Regions from separate parts of the Streptomyces sp. NPDC059371 genome, predicted to be linked through region 1. Evidence: riboswitches for the same ligand, from Rfam matches in the RefSeq annotation. Region 1 holds a riboswitch; the other holds the start of a gene.

Region 1 (7,627 bases):
AACATCTTCACACTTGTCACGGGCATGACTTCAGGGATGACCGGCGTCGCGCAGCCCGCCGCGTCGACGCGGTCGCGCAGGCGGAGGTAGGACTCCGGCTGGAAGAACATCTGGGTGATCGCGTAGTCGGCGCCGGCGCGGCACTTGTCGACGAAGTGGGAGACGTCCAGATCCCACTCCGTGGACCGGGGGTGCATCTCCGGGAAGGCCGCCACCCCGACGCAGAAGTCTCCGGATTCCTTGATGAGGCGCACCAGTTCGGCCGCGTAGGCCAGACCCTGGGGGTGGGGGACCCACTCGCCCATGGGGTCCCCGGGCGGGTCGCCGCGCACGGCGAGCATGTTGCGGATGCCCGCGTCCGCGTACTGCCCGATGATGTTGCGCAGCTCCGCGATCGAGTGATTGACCGCGGTGAGGTGCGCGACCGGGGTGAGGGTCGTGTCGAGGACGATCTGCTCGGTCTCCTTGACCGTGCCGGCCCGCGTGGAGCCGCCGGCTCCGTAGGTCACGGAGACGAAGTCCGGGGCCACGGCCTCGACCCGGCGCAGGGCGTTCCACAGGTTCCGCTCGCCCTTGGGGGTCTTCGGCGCCGAGAACTCGAAGGAAAAGGTCTGTTTGCCGGTCGCGAGCATGTCGCGCACGGTGCGAGCGCGATCAGTCCTGGTGGAAGCAGATCCGAGGGCCATACCCGCAGGTTAGCCAGAGGGCGTCGGTCACCCAACCGAACCGCTGACTTTTGTCCGATCTGTCGATTTCTTGTCCACCCCTCGGACAGCGGCCCCGCCGGGCCCTCGGACGGCGGCCCGCCGGAAAACCTCCGTGGCGGCCGGGCCTCAGACCTCCCGCAGCCGCTTCGCGAACTCGGCCGCCGCCGCGCCCGGGTCGTCCGCCTCGGTGATCGCCCTCACGACGACGACACGGCGGGCGCCGGCTTCGAGCACCTCGTCGAGCCGGCCGAGGTCGATGCCGCCGATCGCGAACCAGGGACGGTCGGTGCCGAGGGCCGCCGTGCCGCGGACCAGGCCGAGGCCGGGTGCGTGGCGGCCGGGCTTGGTGGGGGTGGGCCAGCAGGGGCCGGTGCAGAAGTAGTCCACACCCTCCTGGACGGCGGCGGCAGCGGCTTCGGCCTCGGAGTGCGTGGAACGGCCGACGATCACCTCGTCGCCGAGGATCGCGCGGGCCGCGGGAACCGGGAGGTCGCCCTGGCCCAGGTGCAGGACGTCGGCGCGGGCCGCGTGCGCCACGTCCGCCCGGTCGTTGACCGCGAGAAGCCTGCCGTGTCGGGCGCAGGCGTCCGCGAAGACCTTCAGGTGCTCCAGCTCCTCCCCCGCCTCCATGCCCTTGTCGCGGAGCTGCACGATGTCGACGCCGCCCGCCAGGACCGCGTCGAGGAACTCGGCGAGGTCACCCTGACGCCTGCGGGCGTCGGTGCACAGATAGACACGGGCGTCGGCCAGGCGGCCCCGTGCGGTCGTGGCGGCGTTCTCGGGCATGCGTGGGTCCCCCGTTTGTCGGTGCGCGGGGAGTGCGGCGGCCGGGATGGTCCCGCCGCCGCGCTCCCCGTGCCGGACGGTCGCGTTCAGGTCAGACGGCGAGCGCCTGGGCGCGGCGCTTCACCTCCGTGCCGCGATTCTCGCTCAGAGCCTGCGCGGGGGTACCGGGCAGGCTCGGGTCGGGGGTGAAGAGCCACTCCAGGGCCTCTTCGTCGGAGAAGCCGTCGTCCCTCAGGAGCGTCAGGGTGCCGGCCAGGCCCTTGACGACCTTCTGTTCGTCCGCGTCGATGAAGTCGGCGGGGACGTGCAGCGCGCGGTTCTCACCACGGCGTACGGCGATGAGCTGGCCGTCCTTGACCAGCTGCCGGACGCGCGTCACCTCGACGCCGAACTGTTCGGCGATGTCGGGGAGGGTGAGCCAGGCGGGGACGAGAGCATCGATCTTTGCGTCAATCTCGGTCACGGGACAAGCCTGCCATCCCGGACCGACAGCCGGAAGCCGAGGGCGTCCGACCCGGGGTGACGGGATCAGGCCGTGGCGCCCTTCAGCGGCCTCGACGGGTTCGCGAGCAGCACCGGATCCATCGTGACGCCCGCCTCGATCAGCCTGCGGCCCTGGGCGAGATCCCTCGGGCGGCCCACCGCCAGGAGGGCGACGAGCCGCGTCTCGCGGAGCCAGCACACCGACCAGGAGGCGCCCGAGGGGTCGCCGCGCCACACCAGGGTGTCGGCGGGCGCGTGGTGGCCGACGTACTGCACGAAACGGCCGAACTGCTCGGACCAGAAGTACGGCACGGGGTCGTAGGCCGCGGGCGTCTCTCCGACGATGTTCAGGGCGACCGTGCGCGGGCCCTGGAGGGCGTTGTCCCAGTGATGGACGAGGAGGCGTTCCTCGTAGCGGCCGGACGGGAAGGAGGCGCAGTCGCCGACCGCGTAGACGTCCGGCAGGGAGGTGCGCAGATGGTCGTCGGCGACGATCTCGCGGTGGGCGCCGAGCTCGATGCCGGAGCCGGCGATCCAGGCGGTGGCGGGCCGCGCGCCGATCCCGACCACGACGGCGTCCGCGGGCACCCGGGAGCCGTCGTCCAGGATCACCGCGCCGGGTTCGACGCGCTCCACGCGCGCGCCGGTGCGCAGCGAGGCCCCGCTGTCCGCGTACCAGGCGGCCATCGGGGCGGCCACCTCGGGCGGCAGCGCCCCGGCGAGCGGCCGGTCGGCGGCTTCGACGACGGTGACCGCGCAGCCCGCCTCGCGCGCCGCCGTGGCGAACTCGGCGCCGATCCAGCCCGCTCCGACCACCACGATGTCGTGCTGCCGGGTGAGTACGGGACGCAGCCGGTCGGCGTCGTCCAGGGTGCGCAGCAGATGCACGCCGGGCACGTCTTCGGCGCCGGGGAGCCGGATCGGTTCGGCGCCGGTGGCGACGACCAGGACGTCGTACGGGACGGATCCCGCGTCCGTGTCCAGTTCGTGGTCCCCGGGGCGCACGCCGTGCGCCTCGCTGCCCAGCCGGAGGTCGATGTCCAGGGCCTCGAAGTCGATGTCGAAGGCGGAGCCCTCGGACTTGCCGAGCAGGACGGCCTTGGACAGCGGCGGCCGGTCGTAGGGCTGATGCGGCTCCGCGCCGATCAGCGTGACGGTGCCCGTGAAGCCCTGTTCGCGCAGGGCGACCGCGGTCTGCACCCCGGCCATGCCCGCGCCCACCACGACGACCCGTCGTGCCGTGCGCCTGTGCGACGGGGACTGTGCCTGCGTCTGATCGCTCACCTGATCACCATAGACACGTGACGATTCGTCAGTCAGCGGACGTGCTCGGTGACCTGTTGCACACGGCCGGTCGCGCGCGGTTCCTCCACCACGCTCGTCCCGGCGCCCGGCTGCGACTCCCACGTCCAGGTCTCCTCCAACCGCACCCGGCCGTCGGGCAGTTCCACGACGAGGGACACGCAGTGGCCCGACGCGGTGGTCCCGTCCCGCTTGAGCTGCACGTACCGGAAGTCGAGGCGGTCACCCTCGCGGGTGCCGACGAGATGTCCGCGGACGACGTCGCCGCCGGCGTAGTCGGCCCAGACCACGCCGTCCTCCTCGTGATAGGTGAACCGGGTGCGGGTGCCCACCTGGCCCGGGGCCTGGTCGGCGACGGGGGCGAGCACGAGGCCGTCGAGCGGTCGCGCCATGGGCGGAGGCTCCCTTACTGAGACGGACGGAGGCGGGCTAGGGTGGCCAACGTAAAGCACTCGCGGGAGCCCGGACGTACCGGGCTGAGAGGGAGGCTGGGCGGCCTCCGACCGTACGAACCTGATCCGGGTCATGCCGGCGAAGGGAGGGGCTGGACGCCCATGCCGTCTGCACGTTCGTCGGACGTCCTCGTCGTCGGGGGCGGGATCATCGGTCTGGTGACGGCCTGGCGGGCCGCGCAGCGCGGGTTCACGACCGCGCTCGTGGACCCCGAGCCGGGCGGTGGCGCCGCACAGGTCGCGGCCGGGATGCTGGCCGCCGTCACCGAGCTGCACTTCGGCGAGGAGACCCTGCTGGGCCTCAACCTCGCCTCCGCGCGCCGCTATCCGGACTTCGCCGCCGAGCTCACCGAGGCGGCCGGACAGGACCTCGGATATCGCCGGAGCGGCACGCTGGCCGTCGCGCTGGACGCCGACGACCGCGCCCATCTGCGGGAACTGCACGCGCTCCAGGTCCGCTCGGGGCTGGAGTCGGAGTGGCTGAGCGGCCGTGAGTGCCGCCGTCTGGAACCGATGCTCGCGCCCGGCGTGCGCGGGGGTCTGCGGGTGGACGGCGACCACCAGATCGACCCGCGGCGCCTCGCCGCCGCCCTGGTCACCGCGTGCGAGCGGGCCGGGGTGACCGTGCACCGGACCTGGGCGGAGCGTCTGAGCGTCGTACGGGAGCGGGCGACCGGTGTCGTCACCACGGACGGCACCGAACTCGCCGCCGACCGGGTGGTGCTGGCCGGGGGCAGCCTCAGCGGGCGCCTGGCGGGCGTCCCCGAGGACGCCGTGCCGCCGGTGCGCCCGGTCAAGGGGCAGGTGCTGCGGCTGACCGTGCCGCGACGGTACGCGCCCTTCCTGAACCGGACCGTGCGGGCCGTGGTGCGCGGCAGCCACGTCTACCTGGTGCCGCGCGAGAACGGCGAACTCGTGGTGGGCGCGACCAGCGAGGAGCTGGGCTGGGACACCACCGTGACGGCGGGCGGCGTGTACGAGCTGCTGCGCGACGCCCACGAGCTGGTCCCCGGGATCACCGAGCTGCCGCTCACCGAGACCCGCGCGGGGCTGCGCCCCGGCTCGCCCGACAACGCCCCGCTGCTCGGCCCGAGCGCCCTGGACGGGCTGCTGCTGGCCACCGGGCACCACCGCAACGGTGTGCTCCTGACGCCCGTGACCGGCGACGTGATGGCCCACGTGCTGACCACCGGCGAACTCCCCGCCGAAGCCCGCCCCTTCACCCCCCTGCGCTTCGGCGCCTCGGCCCTCACGGAGCTGCCGGTATGAACATCGTCGTCAATGGGGAGCGGCGGCTGATCGACGCCGGGACCGCTCTCGACGCGCTCGTCGCGACCCTCACCGTGTCGTCGTCCGGGGTGGCCGCCGCCCTGAACGAGACCGTCGTCCCGCGCGCGCAGTGGCCGTCCACCGCGCTCGCCGAGGGCGACCGCGTCGAAGTCCTCACCGCCGTCCAAGGAGGCTGACCCATGGCAGACGACCCCTTCGTCCTCGGCGGTACGGTCTACGCGTCCCGGCTGATCATGGGGACGGGCGGCGCGCCCAGCCTCGACGTGCTGGAGCGCTCCCTGGTGGCGTCCGGCACGGAGCTGACGACGGTCGCGATGCGGCGCGTGGACGCGTCCGTGCACGGCTCGGTCCTGTCGGTGCTGGCCCGGCTGAACATCCGCGTCCTGCCGAACACGGCCGGCTGCTACACCGCGGGCGAGGCCGTGCTGACGGCCCGTCTGGCGCGCGAGGCGCTGGGCACCGATCTGGTCAAGCTGGAGGTCATCGCCGACGAGCGCACCCTGCTGCCCGATCCGATCGAGCTGCTCGACGCGGCGGAGACGCTGGTCGACGACGGCTTCACCGTGCTGCCGTACACGAACGACGACCCGGTGCTGGCACGGAAGCTGGAGGACGTCGGCTGTGCGGCGATCATGCCGCTCGGCTCGCCCATCGGGTCCGGGCTCGGGATCCGCAACCCGCACAACTTCGAGCTGATCGTCGAGAACGCGCGCGTGCCGGTGATCCTGGACGCGGGAGCGGGCACGGCGTCGGACGCCGCGCTCGCGATGGAGCTGGGGTGCGCGGGGGTGATGCTGGCCTCGGCGGTGACACGGGCGCAGGAGCCCGTGCTGATGGCGGAGGCCATGCGGCACGCGGTGGAGGCGGGTCGTCTGGCGCGGCGGGCGGGGCGCATCCCGCGGCGGCACTTCGCGGCGGCGTCCTCTCCCGTGGAGGGCATGGCGGTGCTGGACCCGGAGCGCCCGGCGTTCTGAGCCCCGGCCCGCCCCGCGTCGGCTTCCCTCCGCCGTCGGCTTCCGCCTGGCGTCGGTTTCCACCAGCCGTCGGTTTCACCAGCCGTCGGTTTCCGGCCGCGTGTGCGGTCGGGTTGTCGCGTTGCGTCCTTGTGGTGACAGACGGCACATGATCGGACATCCGTACGACGAACATATCTTCGTACGCCCGTTGTGCGTCACAGCTCGGATGCAGTCGGACCCCTGAATCGCCCTAACGGGGCGCCGTGACAGTGGTGGCTCGTAGACTCACCTGCGTGGATACGACCCTTCAGGACCCGCTTGTCGGACACGTGCTCGACGGCCGCTATCGCGTCGACGCACGGATCGCGGTCGGCGGGATGGCCACGGTCTACAGGGCCTTGGACACCCGCCTCGACCGCGTGCTCGCGCTCAAGGTGATGCACCCGACGCTGGCCGCCGACGCCTCGTTCGTCGAGCGGTTCATCCGCGAGGCCAAGTCGGTGGCCCGGCTGGCGCACCCGAACGTGGTGCAGGTCTTCGACCAGGGGGCGGAAGGGTCGTACGTCTATCTGGCCATGGAGTACATCGCCGGGTGCACCCTGCGCGACGTGCTGCGCGAGCGCGGCGCCCTGCAGCCGCGGGCCGCGCTCGACATCCTGGAGCCGGTGCTCGCCGCGCTCGGCGCGGCCCACCGCGCCGGGTTCGTGCACCGCGACATGAAGCCGGAGAACGTCCTGATAGGGGATGACGGCCGGGTCAAGGTCGCGGACTTCGGGCTCGTCCGCGCCGTGGACACGGTGACGAGCACGACGGGCGCCGTCCTCGGCACCGTGTCGTACCTCGCCCCCGAGCAGATCGAGCACGGCACCGCCGACACCCGGGTCGACGTCTACGCCTGCGGTGTCGTCCTCTACGAAATGCTCACCGGCGCGAAGCCGCACGCCGCGGACTCCCCCGCCCAGGTGCTCTACCAGCACCTCCACGAGGACGTACCGCCCCCGTCGGCCGTCGTGCCGGGCCTCGCGTACCCGCTCGACGAACTGGTCACCGCGGCCACGGCCCGCAATCCCGAGCTCCGCCCGGCCGACGCGGTGACCCTGCTCGGGCAGGTCCTCGAAGCGCGCGCCGGCCTCACCGCCGGCCAGCTCGACGCGATCCCGCCGGGCGCCCTGTCCGTGGGCCACGACAACGCCGACGACCGTACGAGCGTGATCCCGCGCTCGCTGTCCGTCCCCCGTCTGCTGCCCGTGAACGACGACGACTCCTTCGGCCGGACCAGCCGGTTCGAACAGAGCAGCCCGTTCACGACCGACAGCAGCCCCTTCACCACCGCGCCGGTCCCGCAGCGGACCGCGGGCACGCGGCCGCCGCGGCGCGGGATGCTGCTGGCCATCGCCGCGATCGTGCTGGTGCTCGGTCTCGGCGCCGGTGTCTGGTACATCAACTCGGGCCAGTTCACCAAGGTCCCGCCCGTCCTGGCGAAGACGGAAGCGCAGGCCAGGACCCAGCTCCGGGGCGCCGGGCTCGACGTCAAACAGGTCAAGCACGCCTACAGCGACACCGTGAAGCGGGGCACGGTCATCAGTACCGACCCCAATGTCGGCGAGCGCATCCGCGACAACGACTCCGTGACGCTGACCGTCTCCGACGG
Region 2 (7,627 bases), on a different contig from region 1:
AAGTACATCCGCGCCACGCCTTGCAGCGCGGCCGCTACCGTATCGGGCCGGGTCAGGTCACCGATGACGACCTCCGCGCCGAGCGTCCGCAGCTCAGCCGCACGCTCGTCCTCGCGACGGACCATGAAACGCACCGGCACATCCTGAGCACGCAAGTGCTCGAAGACCGTACGGCCCACGCCGCCGGCACCGGGGATAAGAACAAGGTTGTCGGCAACCATCAGTCGATCTCCTTCGGAGTCATGGAATATCTGAGTTGAGGTGTGATCAGCGTGTCAGCGGAGCTGTCAGCAAGGCGTTGGCCCCGGAGACGTCACCGCTGATCCGGGTGGCGATTTCACAGGGGTCTCCAGTGCTGCCGGTGGTTCGGCGACTGCCGGGCAGAGGAGGTCAGCGGCACCTAGGCCGGCACAGGCCTCACCCGCGCGGGCGCACTCCTGCCCTCCATGGTGAGCCCGCCTGTAGTGGCGCCCTCATCGAGCAGCCGAAGCACGATCTCGATGACGACGGTGTCGGCGGTGGCACTGCGGGGACGTCCCCGGCAGGCGGTCGCCTCCGGTGTCTCGCGGGGATGGTTCGTGATCACCGTCGGGCTCCCGCGGTCCGGCGCTGGGACCTGTCACCACCGGCGGCCACGGCGGCGTCCTTGCCCGGCAGGAAGACCAGCACGACGACCGCGCCGACCAGGGCGACGGCCGCCGATCCTATTGCGGTGATGTGCATGGCATGAATGAAGGCGTCGTGAGCGGGCTGCACCAGCACCTTGCCGGCCGGTCCCAGCTTCTCGGCGACGGACAGGGTCGCCTGGACGGATTCACCTGCGGCGTGCCGGTCGGAGGCGGGCAGCACGCCCAGGTGGCCGTCGATGCCGCTGCGGTAACTGGTGGACAGCAACGCCCCCAGCACGGCGACCCCCAAGGCTCCGCCGACCTGCCGGAAGGTGTTGTTGATCGCGGATCCGGAGCCGGCCTTCTCCCGCGGCAACGACGACATGATCATGACGGTGGCGGGCGGCATCACATGCGCCATCCCCGTGCCCATCAGGAAGAACAGCACCTCCAGCACCCAGATGGGGGTGTCCTGGCCGAGCAGCACGAAGCCGGCGAAGGCCACGGCGGTCAGGACGAGGCCGCCGGCGCACACGGCTCGGGCACCGAAGCGGTCGACGACCAGCCGGGCCCGCGGGGCGAAGAACATCTGGGACGCGGCCAGCGGCAGCACGAGCAGACCGGACTGCAGGACGCTGTAGCCGCGCACGCTCTGGTTGTAGAAGACGCTGAAGAACGTGACGCCCGTGAGGGCGAAGAAGACCAGGCCGATGGCGGCGACGGACGCGGAGAACCGCCGGTTGCGGAACCAGGTGACGTCGAGGGCCGGATGGTCGCTGCTGCGCTGATGGACGACGAAGACCCCGAGGACCGCCAGGCCGGCCACGATCGGGCCCCAGGACTGGGCCACAGTGAAGTCGCCCTCCTGGCCGCCCTTGATGATGCCGTAGATCAGCGAGACCAGGCCCAGGACCGAGAGCACGACGCCGACCGGGTCGAGCTTGCCGGGCTTGGGGTTCTTCGAGTCGGGGACGATCGCGACCATCGCGACCATCGCGGCGACCACGATGGGCACGTTGACCAGGAAGACCGAGCCCCACCAGAAGTGCTGCAGCAGGATGCCGCCGGTGATGGGGCCGAGGGCAATGGCGAAACCGACCACACTGGTCCAGATGCCGATGGCCTTGGGCTGCTCCTCGCGCTCGAAGACGTTCATGATGATCGCGAGGGTGGCGGGCAGGATGAAGGCGCCGCCGAAGCCCATCACGGCGCGGAAGCCGATGAGCTGCCCGGGGGAGGCCGACGACGCGGACAGCGCCGATCCCGCGCCGAACACCAGCATGCCGAAGAGGAGCACCTTCTTGCGGCCGAGCCGGTCACCGAGCAGACCCGCGGTGAAGAGCAGTCCGGCGAAGACCAGCGTGTAGGAGTTGATCGCCCACTCCAGCTGGCTCTGGGTGGAGCCGAGTCCGGTCGGAGCGGGTTGGGCGATGGTCTTCGTCGCCACGTTGAGGATCGAGTTGTCCAGCATCACCACCAGGAGGCTGGAACAGAGCACGGTCAGGACGGCCCAGCGCCGGCGGTGGACCGACTCGGAAACGCTTCGTCGCTGGGCAGGCGGCACGGGTGGCGTGGGCCCCGCGGGCGTCGAGGAGCCGATGGGGGTGGGTGGTGATGCCACAGGGGGTCTCCAGTGCTGTCGGTCGTTCTGCGATCGCGGGTCGGAGGACATCGGCCTCAGACGGTGGGAGGCGGCGCAAGGCCCCGCTCGACCTGTCGGGCGATCTCATCGGTACCTAATAGATGTCGGTAATAATCTAAACTGAGGCTAGGATAGATGGCAAGTGACATCCATTTGAGGAGAGTGATTCCATGGGCCGCGTGTCCCTGGCGCAAGCACAGGAGAACCGGCGACGCGTCGTAGCCACCGCCTCCCGGATGTTCCGCGAGAAAGGCACCGCGGTCAGCGTCGCCGACCTGATGAAGGCCGCCGGGCTCACCCATGGCGGGTTCTACAAGCAGTTCGCCTCCAAGGAGGACCTGGTCGACGAGGCCATCGCCCACGCCTTCGCCGAGCAGGCGGCGCACTCGGCCGTGGCGCTCGAGGATCACGAGGCGCACGAGGCCGCCCGCCGGACGCTGATCGAGGACTACCTCTCGGTCTGGCACCGCGATCACGCCGGGGAGGGCTGCCCCGTCTCCGGATTCGCCGCTGACCTGGGGCGCGAGCCCGACCAGGCCGCCCGCGCCCGCCACGTCTACATCGACGGGGTACGGAACCGCGCCGCTCGGCTGGCCACCGGCGACGACGACGGCATGGCCCAGTTCTGCACCATGGTCGGTGCTCTCGTCCTCGCCCGCGCCACCCGGGGCAACCCGCTCTCCGAAGAACTGCTGGAGGCCGCGCGCACGGCTCTCACCGAGAGCGGCACCGGGCAGTCCGAACCGCAGCAGCGCACGGACTGACCGGGGGCCGGCTGACGGCGCCGGCCGGCACGTACAGCGACCGCTGGGCCGTCTCTGGGCCGTGAAGCGTTGACCAAGGGTGACAGGGGACACCGGAGGGTGACAGGCCCCTCGCCCATCCGACCTGGGCGGGGCCAAACGATCTGCGACACTGGTTACGCCATGCCTAAGCCCGGAGAACTCACCTTTGTCTCGCCGCGCGGAGCCAAGAAGCCGCCGCGGCACCTTGCCGATCTCACGCCTGCCGAGCGCAAAGAGGCGGTTGCCGCGATCGGTGAGAAGCCGTTTCGTGCCAAGCAGCTCTCGCAGCACTACTTCGCCCGGTACGCGCACGACCCCGCCGAGTGGACGGACATCCCGGCCGCCTCGCGCGGCAAGCTCCAGGAAGCGCTGCTTCCCGAGCTGATGACGGTCGTGCGGCACCTGTCGACCGACCAGGACACCACCCGCAAGACCCTGTGGCGGCTCTTCGACGGCACGCTCGTCGAGTCCGTGCTCATGCGCTACCCGGACCGGGTGACCATGTGCATCAGTTCGCAGGCGGGCTGCGGGATGAACTGCCCGTTCTGCGCCACCGGACAGGCCGGCCTCGACCGGAACCTGTCGACCGGCGAGATCGTGCACCAGATCGTCGACGGGATGCGGGCGCTGCGTGACGGCGAGATCCCCGGGGGTCCGGCGCGGCTGAGCAACATCGTCTTCATGGGGATGGGCGAGCCGCTCGCCAACTACAAGCGGGTGGTCGGCTCGATCCGCGCCCTCACCGACCCCGAGCCGGACGGGCTGGGGCTGTCGCAGCGCGGTATCACCGTCTCGACGGTCGGTCTGGTTCCCGCGATCAACCGGTTCGCGGACGAGGGCTTCAAGTGCCGGCTCGCGATCTCCCTGCACGCCCCGGACGACGAACTGCGTGACACCCTCGTCCCCGTGAACACACGGTGGCAGGTGCGCGAGGTGCTCGACGCCGGCTGGGGATACGCGGACCGGTCCGGACGCCGTCTGTCCATCGAGTACGCGCTGATCCGCGACATCAACGACCAGGCCTGGCGGGGCGACCGGCTCGGCCGGATGCTCAAGGGCAAGCCCGTGCACGTCAACCTCATCCCGCTGAACCCGACCCCGGGCTCGAAGTGGACCGCGTCGCGGCCCGAGGACGAGAAGGCGTTCGTCGAGGCGATCGCCGCCCACGGCGTCACGGTCACCGTCCGGGACACCCGGGGCCAGGAGATCGACGGGGCGTGTGGTCAGCTCGCCGCGACCGAGCGGTAGTCTGAACCGAGTCGGTCTGTTTCGTCATCTTCGTCGTTCGATGTCGTCATAGCCCGGCATCTTCACCGTCCGACATCTTCATATTCCGACAGGGGAGCGCCACAGCGCTGAGAGTGCGGGACAGACCGCAGACCCTCTGAACCTTGCCCAGGTCATTCTGGGTAGGAAGTTCGGTCATTACTCAAGCTGTTGCGCCCTGCCCGGGAACCGTCAGAGGTCCCGGGCAGGGCCGCGTCTCTTCCTGGTCACCCAGGAGGAATCAGTGATCAACAACACCAGCGGCGGCAGACGGCTCGCGGTCACGGCCGTCGGGCTCGGCCTCGTCGCGCTGCCCGTGCTGTCCGCGTGCGGCTCGTCCGACGCCACCGGCTCGGGCGACTCGAAGACGATCACGCTCGTCAGCCACGACTCGTGGCTCGTGTCGAAGAACGTCCTGGCGGACTTCGAGAAGCGGTCCGGCTACAAGGTCCGCGTCCTCAAGGACGGCGACGCCGGGCAGGCCGTGAACAAGGCCATCCTGACCAAGGACAACCCCCAGGGCGACGTCCTCTTCGGCGTCGACAACACCCTGCTCTCCCGCGCGCTCGACAACGGGCTCTTCCAGCCGTACGAGGCCAAGGGCGCGGACCAGGTCCTGCCGGAGTACCGGACCGACCAGGACAAGCACCGGGTCACGCCCGTCGACACGGGCGACATCTGCGTCAACTACGACAAGGCCTGGTTCAGCAAGCACAAGCTGGCCCCGCCGCGGTCCTTCGACGACCTGGCCAAGCCCGCGTACAAGAACCTCCTGGTCACCGAGAACGCCGCCACCTCCTCGCCCGGCCTCGGCTTCCTGCTCGGGTCCGCCGCGCACTACGGCGACGAGAACTGGCAGGGCTACTGGAAGAAGCTCAAGGCCAACGGCGTCAAGGTCGTGGACGGCTGGGAGCAGGCCTACAACGAGGAGTTCTCGGGGTCCGCCGGCGGCAGGAAGGCCAAGGCAGACCGGCCGCTCGTCGTCTCGTACGCCTCCTCGCCGCCCGCCGAGGTCATCTACGGCGACCCGAAGCCCGCCACGGCCCCGACCGGCGTCGCGGACGGCACCTGCTTCCGGCAGGTCGAGTACGCGGGCCTGCTCAGCAACGCCAAGAACGCCAAGGGCGGCAAGGCGCTCCTGGACTTCCTGCTCACCAAGGAGTTCCAGGAGGACATGCCGCTCAACATGTTCGTCTACCCGGTCCGTGAGGGCGCGCGGGTACCGGCCGAGTTCACCCGGTACGGTCCGCAGGCCGAGCATCCCCAGACCCTGGCGTCCGCGAAGATCGCCGCCGACCGCGACCAGTGGGTCAAGTCGTGGACCTCGCTCGTACTGAAGTAGCCGCCGACGGGACGGTGAAGGCCGGCGGTCCCGAGAGGACCGCCGGACCGGCCGGGCCCGGCGGGCGGGACCGCGCCGACCGGACTCCGCGCCCGGCCTGCGGACAGAACGCGGCGCGGTTCGCCCTGATGGCGCTGCCCGTCGTGTTCTTCGCGCTCTTCTTCGCCTATCCCGTCGCCGCGATCGTCTCGCGCGGGCTCCATACGGACGGCGGCTGGCAACTGGGCCGCGTCTGGGACGTCGCGACCCGCCCCGACATCCGGCACGTGCTGTGGTTCACCACCTGGCAGGCGCTCGCCTCGACGGCGCTCACGCTGCTGGTCGCGCTCCCCGGCGCGTACGTCTTCGCGCGCTTCGACTTCCGCGGCAAACGGATTCTCCGGGCCGTGGTGACGGTGCCCTTCGTCCTTCCGACCGTGGTCGTCGGCACGGCGTTCCTCGCGCTGGTCGGCCGGGGCGGACTGCTCGACGAGCTGTGGGGCGTACGCCTGGACAGCACCGTGTGGGCCATCCTCCTCGCGCACGTCTTCTTCAACTACGCCGTGGTCGTACGGACCGTCGGCGGGCTCTGGTCGCAGCTCGACCCGCGCCAGGAGGAGGCCGCACGCATGCTCGGGGCCTCGCGCCTGGCGGCCTGGCGCAGGGTGACGCTGCCCGCGCTCGGACCCGCCGTGGCCGCCGCCGCCCTCATGGTCTTCCTCTTCACCTTCACCTCGTTCGGCGTGGTGCAGATCCTCGGCGGCCCGACCTTCTCGACCCTCGAAGTCGAGATCTACCGGCAGACCTCCGAGATCTTCGACCTCACGACGGCGGCCGTGCTGACGATCGTCCAGTTCGTCGCCGTCGGCGCGATCCTCGCCGTGCACGCGGCGACCGTACGCCGACGGGAGACCGCCCTGCGTCTGGTGGCCCCGGACACCACCGCGCGCCGGCCCCGCGGCGGCGGACAGTGGGCGCTCCTCGCGGGCGTGCTCGTGAGCATCGCGGTGCTGCTCGTGCTGCCGCTCGCGGTCCTCGTCCAGCGGTCCCTCGACGCCCCGGGACTCGGCTACTACCGGGCCCTGGCCGACGACGACGGAGGCGTCTTCCTCGTCGCCCCGATCGAGGCGGTCGGCAACTCCCTGGAGTACGCGCTCGCCGCCACCGCCATCGCCGTGCTGATCGGCGGTCTGGCCGCGGCCGCCCTCACCCGGCGCGCCGGCCGGCTGATGCGGGGCTTCGACGCACTGCTGATGCTGCCGCTCGGCGTCTCCGCGGTGACCGTGGGCTTCGGGTTCCTGATCGCCCTGGACGAGCCGCCGCTCGACCTGCGCGCGAGCTGGATCCTCGTGCCGCTGGCACAGGCGCTGGTCGGCGTCCCCTTCGTCGTACGGACCATGCTGCCCGTGCTGCGCGCGGTGGACGGGCGGCTGCGGGAGGCCGCGGCCGTCCTCGGGGCGTCGCCGTGGCGGGTGTGGCGCGAGGTCGATCTTCCGATGGTGCGGCGGGCCCTGCTGATCGCGGCCGGTTTCGCCTTCGCCGTCTCCCTCGGGGAGTTCGGCGCGACCGTCTTCATCGCACGGCCCGACAACCCGACTCTCCCGGTCGCGGTGGCCCGGCTGCTCGGGCGCGCGGGCGATCTCAACTACGGCCAGGCGATGGCCCTTTCGACGATCCTGATGGTGGTGTGCGCGGTGGCTCTGCTGCTGTTGGAGCGGGTACGGACCGACCGGACCGGGGAGTTCTAGATGCTGCTGAGCCTGCAGGGCGCGACCGTACGCTTCGGCGGGCGGGCCGTGCTCGACACCGTCGACCTCGATGTCGCCGAACACGAGATCGTCTGCGTGCTGGGGCCGAGCGGCAGCGGCAAGTCCACGCTGCTGCGGACGGTGGCCGGACTTCAGCCGCTGGACGCGGGCCGGGTCGTGCTGGACGGACAGGACCAGGGGGGTGTTCCCGCGCACAAGCGGGGCGTCGGCCTGATGTTCCAGGACCACCAGCTCTT

Evidence for each region. Region 1 has a riboswitch for thiamine pyrophosphate ahead of thiO (glycine oxidase ThiO). Riboswitches for the same ligand answer to the same signal wherever they lie in the genome.
Region 2: it holds a riboswitch for thiamine pyrophosphate, as region 1 does, so the genes downstream of both, ACFXGX_RS30150 (thiamine ABC transporter substrate binding subunit) here and thiO (glycine oxidase ThiO) in region 1, are expected to answer to the same signal.

Annotation. Positions count from the first base shown of each region.
Region 1 is NZ_JBHYXD010000005.1:151,075-158,701, reverse strand. It holds gene metF (methylenetetrahydrofolate reductase [NAD(P)H]) at 1-686, opposite strand, end outside; gene thiE (thiamine phosphate synthase) at 834-1,493, opposite strand; gene ACFXGX_RS05205 (Rv2175c family DNA-binding protein) at 1,585-1,956, opposite strand; gene ACFXGX_RS05200 (NAD(P)/FAD-dependent oxidoreductase) at 2,022-3,260, opposite strand; gene ACFXGX_RS05195 (hypothetical protein) at 3,293-3,670, opposite strand; TPP riboswitch at 3,723-3,835, shown strand; gene thiO (glycine oxidase ThiO) at 3,833-4,999, shown strand; gene thiS (sulfur carrier protein ThiS) at 4,996-5,196, shown strand; gene ACFXGX_RS05180 (thiazole synthase) at 5,200-5,994, shown strand; gene pknB (Stk1 family PASTA domain-containing Ser/Thr kinase) at 6,270-7,627, shown strand, end outside.
Region 2 is NZ_JBHYXD010000069.1:38,896-46,522, forward strand. It holds gene ACFXGX_RS30125 (NmrA family NAD(P)-binding protein) at 1-221, opposite strand, end outside; gene ACFXGX_RS30130 (hypothetical protein) at 401-586, opposite strand; gene ACFXGX_RS30135 (MFS transporter) at 583-2,280, opposite strand; gene ACFXGX_RS30140 (TetR/AcrR family transcriptional regulator) at 2,421-3,014, shown strand; gene rlmN (23S rRNA (adenine(2503)-C(2))-methyltransferase RlmN) at 3,177-4,283, shown strand; TPP riboswitch at 4,364-4,469, shown strand; gene ACFXGX_RS30150 (thiamine ABC transporter substrate binding subunit) at 4,546-5,643, shown strand; gene ACFXGX_RS30155 (ABC transporter permease) at 5,619-7,370, shown strand; gene ACFXGX_RS30160 (ABC transporter ATP-binding protein) at 7,371-7,627, shown strand, end outside.